2 regions of the Aeromonas bivalvium genome follow, and region 1 is predicted to be linked to the other one. Evidence: riboswitches for the same ligand, from Rfam matches in the RefSeq annotation. Region 1 holds a riboswitch; the other holds the start of a gene.
The links. A riboswitch is a leader RNA that binds a small molecule or an ion and turns the genes downstream of it on or off. The one in region 1 is predicted to bind cyclic di-GMP.
Positions count from the first base shown of each region.

Region 2: it holds a riboswitch for cyclic di-GMP, as region 1 does, so the genes downstream of both, ACEUCR_RS07105 (glycosyl hydrolase family 18 protein) here and ACEUCR_RS14025 (sigma-54-dependent transcriptional regulator) in region 1, are expected to answer to the same signal.

Region 1 is NZ_JBGXBV010000005.1:284,667-286,859, reverse strand. Features, by position in the region: gene lfhA (lateral flagellar biosynthesis protein LfhA) at 1-535, shown strand, start outside; cyclic di-GMP riboswitch class I at 728-815, shown strand; gene ACEUCR_RS14025 (sigma-54-dependent transcriptional regulator) at 1,060-2,193, shown strand, end outside.
Region 2 is NZ_JBGXBV010000001.1:1,561,285-1,563,477, forward strand. Features, by position in the region: gene ACEUCR_RS07105 (glycosyl hydrolase family 18 protein) at 1-1,096, opposite strand, end outside; cyclic di-GMP riboswitch class I at 1,212-1,294, opposite strand; tRNA gene ACEUCR_RS07110 (tRNA-Ala) at 1,656-1,731, opposite strand; tRNA gene ACEUCR_RS07115 (tRNA-Ala) at 1,772-1,847, opposite strand; tRNA gene ACEUCR_RS07120 (tRNA-Ala) at 1,907-1,982, opposite strand; tRNA gene ACEUCR_RS07125 (tRNA-Ala) at 2,046-2,121, opposite strand; tRNA gene ACEUCR_RS07130 (tRNA-Ala) at 2,150-2,193, opposite strand, start outside.

The DNA of each region.
Region 1 (2,193 bases):
TCTGGCGGAGGAGCTCAATCTGGCCCTGAGCCAGATGCAGCAGCTCAGGGTATTCCGGCAACTGCTCAGGGAGCAGGTGAGCCTGACCGACATCCGTACCATAGCGACCACCCTGCTCGACTCGAGCGAGCTGACCAAGGATCCCGTGCTGCTGGCGGCCGACGTGCGCTGCGCCCTCAAGCGCCAGATAGTGCGTCAGGTGATAGGGCAGCGGGAGCAGCTGGCCACCTTCACCCTGGACGATCGGCTGGAGCAGACCCTGCTGGCGGCCATGAACCAGTCCCAGCAGCAGGGCAAGGTGGCGCTGGACAGCTTCCCGGTCGATCCCCAGTTGTTGTCCCAGCTGCAACAGCACATGCCCCTGGTCAAGGAGCAGCTGCAGCAGCAGGGTCACCCTCCCGTGCTGGTGGTCATGCCCCAGCTGAGGCCCTTGCTGGCCCGCTATGCGGCCTCTTTCGCCAAGGGGCTCAGGGTGCTCTCCTACAACGAGATCCCGGAAGAGCTGAGGGTGGAAGTGATCGGCACCCTGGGGTGAAGCAAAAGGCCCGTGATCTCAGTCAGATAGGAAAAATCTATTCCGCATATGTCCTTGAACTGTCATGGCAACTTGTTATGATGCGCCGTGTTTTGACGCTGGACGTCAAAACCTGCTGATAATTATAACAATTTGATGAGTGCTATTCAGGCCGGCCCCTCGCCAGTCTGACTGCCCTTGCGAGGGCAGATCGCATGAAAAAGGCAAACTGAACTGAAAAGTCAGGACGCAAAGCCTCCGGTCTAATGGCATCCATGCCGACGATAGCGGGGTTACCAGGGATAGGTACCGTCACGAATGACACCTATTGGCAAACCGATGCGCGCGCGGCGTACCGGTGGTGTACTCCTTCCTCGGTTTTGACGCTTCAGTTCTGTTGATTGACGACCACACAATCACAGGTTCAGGTTCATATGCTTTCGGACGTTTCTCTGAAATGCACCCCAGCGCCAGCGGGCATTGGGGCGCACCCTCATCTGTTATTGCTTCAGCCAGACTCTTCTGCCGGGGAAGAGGTGCTGGCCATGCTGGAGAGTTCGGGATATCGGGTATCCAGGGTCGATTCGGCCAGACAGGCACGGGCCTGTCTGGAGGAAGAGAGAGTCGACCTGCTGTTGCTGGACGTGAGCACGCCCATCGACAACCTCAAGGGATTTCTGGGCAAGCTGACCGACACCGACAGTGTCATCCTGGTCAACGAGCATCAGGGCCATCTGGCCGCCGAGGCCATGGGGGCCGGCGCCATCGATTACATCATCAAGCCATTCGCTCGCCAGCAGATGCTGGACGCCATCCGCTGCGCCCTGCGCCTGCGCCAGCCGATCCCGGATCTCATCGCAGAGTCCGGTGCCAGCCGTCAGGTGTTGCAGCTGGCTCGCCGGGCGGCCAAGACCCAGGCCACCATCCTCATCGGCGGTGAATCGGGTACCGGCAAGGAGCGACTGGCACGCTACATCCACGACATGTCCCCCCGGGCAGACGGGCCCTTCGTCGCCATCAACTGCGCCGCCATCCCCGAGCCCATGATCGAGTCCATCCTGTTCGGTCACGCCAAGGGGGCCTTCACCGGGGCGAGCTCGGCCCAGCCCGGCAAGTTCGAGCAGGCCCAGGGCGGTACCCTGCTGCTTGACGAGATCTCCGAGTTGCCCCTGGCACTGCAGGCCAAGCTGCTGCGGGTATTGCAGGAGCGGCAGGTGGAGCGGCTGGGCAGCCATCAACTGATCAACCTGGATGTGCGCATCATCGCCGCCAGCAACAAGGACCTGCGTACCCAGGTGGGGGAGGGGCTGTTTCGCGAGGATCTCTTCTATCGCCTCGATGTCCTGCCCATGAGCTGGCCCGCCCTGCGGGACAGGCCGGGGGACATAGTGCCGCTGGCTGAATATTTCATCGCCCGTTATGCACCCAGGCAGGGCTACTGGCTGAGCCAGCAGGCGCGCCAGCAGCTGCTGAGCTACCGCTGGCCCGGCAATGTGCGTGAACTGGACAATGTCATCCAGCGGGCGCTCATCATGGCGCGAGGATTGCATATTCAGGCAATCGATTTGATGTTGCCCGGTGGGGCAGGGGGAGCAGAGCCGGGCCAGCCAGAGCCGTTGTCGCCCCCGGACGGGCTGGTGGAGACCCGCCGCCACGCCGAGTTCCAGTTCGTATTGGAG
Region 2 (2,193 bases), on a different contig from region 1:
TCATCTTGGTGGCGGAATCATCCACCTTGATGACATGGCTCTGCTCGTCCACCGCCGCGAAGGCATAGTTGATGTGGGTGATCTTGTCCCAGGGGATGTCGCCCACCAGATAGGAGGGCAGACCATTCTTGCCGGTGCGCCAGGAGGTGAAGTAACCGATGACGCGGCGGCCATGGTCATCCCCCATGCACTCGCTGCCGTCGGCGCGGTAGATCTGGCGCACGTCGCAGGAGAGATTGCCGCCGGTGGGCGGCAGGGCGGCCTCTTCGACGCTGACCGACACGGGAGCCGACTCGCCGGACAGGCTCTGGCTGTCCACGGCAACCAGGGTCAGGGCGGCGCTGCCCTTGGTTTGCGGGGTCCAGCCCAGCTGCCAGGGGGCGCTGCTGTCTTCAGATACCTTCTTGCCATCGACATACAGCTCGACCTTGGCCACATCGTCGTTGGCATCGGTGACATTGCCGGTCACGGTGACGGCGCGGCCCAGGGTCAGCTTGGCACCCGCGGCGGGGCTCGCAATGCTGACCTGAGGCGCCTCGGGGGCCACCACGGCGGTCACGGTCACGGCGACCTGGGCTTCATCCAGGCTGTTACCATCCTTGTCCAGGGCACGGGCCGTGACCTGATGGGGGCCGACGCCGCTGGCGGACCAGCTGGCGGACCAGGGGGCTGCCGTGGCCACGGCGACCTGGCTGCCATCCACCAGGTAGACCACCTGGGCGACCGCTGTGCTGCCACCGGTCAGGGTCACGGCCAGGGCCAGTTCGGCCCCTTCGCTCACCGAGCTGCCGGCGGCAGGGGAAGATAGGGTCAGCTCAGGCAGCTCAGGCCCGGGCGGGTTGGGGTCCTGAGACAGGGTCCAGGCATCGGTCCAGACGGCACCGACCCCGGGCTCGTAGTGGTAAGGGGAAGCCCCGCACCAGCCGGAATAGGGAAACGCCTTGCACTCATAGAGGTTGCCGACGTTGCTGACGATATCGCCAGCCTGATAGGCAGTCCCGGCCTGATAGGCGGGATAGGCGGCCTGCGCCCAGGCGGGCATGGCCGCAAGGGCAACCAGCATGGCGAGCCTGCTGGGCCTGAGGGTCTGTTGCATATTGTTATCATCCTTGTTTTGTCTTGGCGTTAAGACCGGGAAAGCGCAATCGCAACAGGGAGGAAAAAGGGAACGACAACAGGCCTTGGACGGGGCCACATACCCTCATGTCACCCCGGGAAACCCCGCTGTCTGGCTCAATGAGGCAGATCGGAGGCTTTGCGTCCCGGCATCACTGCCGGTTTGCCCTTTACCTGGGTTCCGTGAGGAACGGCTCGAGTATAGAAAGCCCGGCGCAAATGCTCAATCTTCATTCACAAGGAGAAATATGTTTGCTGGGCAACGAGGAAACCGGCTAACGGCGGCGATCGTGTCGCCAACGCCCGGCACATAGCCGCCTTGTCAGCCTGCCACTGCAAATTTTCCGCCATCATGAAGCAGGGGGTGATGACGCGAAATTGTGAGCCACCTCATGGCGCCATATGAATTTGGTGTTTGCCGGGAGTGTGCCGGCGAGCGCCGGATGCGGGTAGAGGCAGATCATGGGGCCGCGCTGACGCGCCCATGACAAAAAGGCCACCGCGATGCGGTGGCCTTTTAGCTTCTCGTGACGAGAATTTGGTGGAGCTACGCGGGATCGAACCGCGGACCTCTTGCATGCCATGCAAGCGCTCTCCCAGCTGAGCTATAACCCCAAGTTGTGGCTAATCAAGGTCAAGACCTTCACTCTGAATTTGGTGGAGCTACGCGGGATCGAACCGCGGACCTCTTGCATGCCATGCAAGCGCTCTCCCAGCTGAGCTATAGCCCCAAATTCTTTCTTCATTAGACAAGCGGTTCTGGCGGCCGTTTGCCTTTTACTGCAAATAGTGGTGGAGCTACGCGGGATCGAACCGCGGACCTCTTGCATGCCATGCAAGCGCTCTCCCAGCTGAGCTATAACCCCACAAAGGTCGGCATGGGTGATACACACCGCACTGCCCTGGGTACTTCATGTCAATCAGGAACCTGGTGGAGCTACGCGGGATCGAACCGCGGACCTCTTGCATGCCATGCAAGCGCTCTCCCAGCTGAGCTATAACCCCTTTGATTCCAGATTGTTCGAGGAGAATTTGGTGGAGCTACGCGGGATCGAACCGCGGACCTCTTGCATGCCA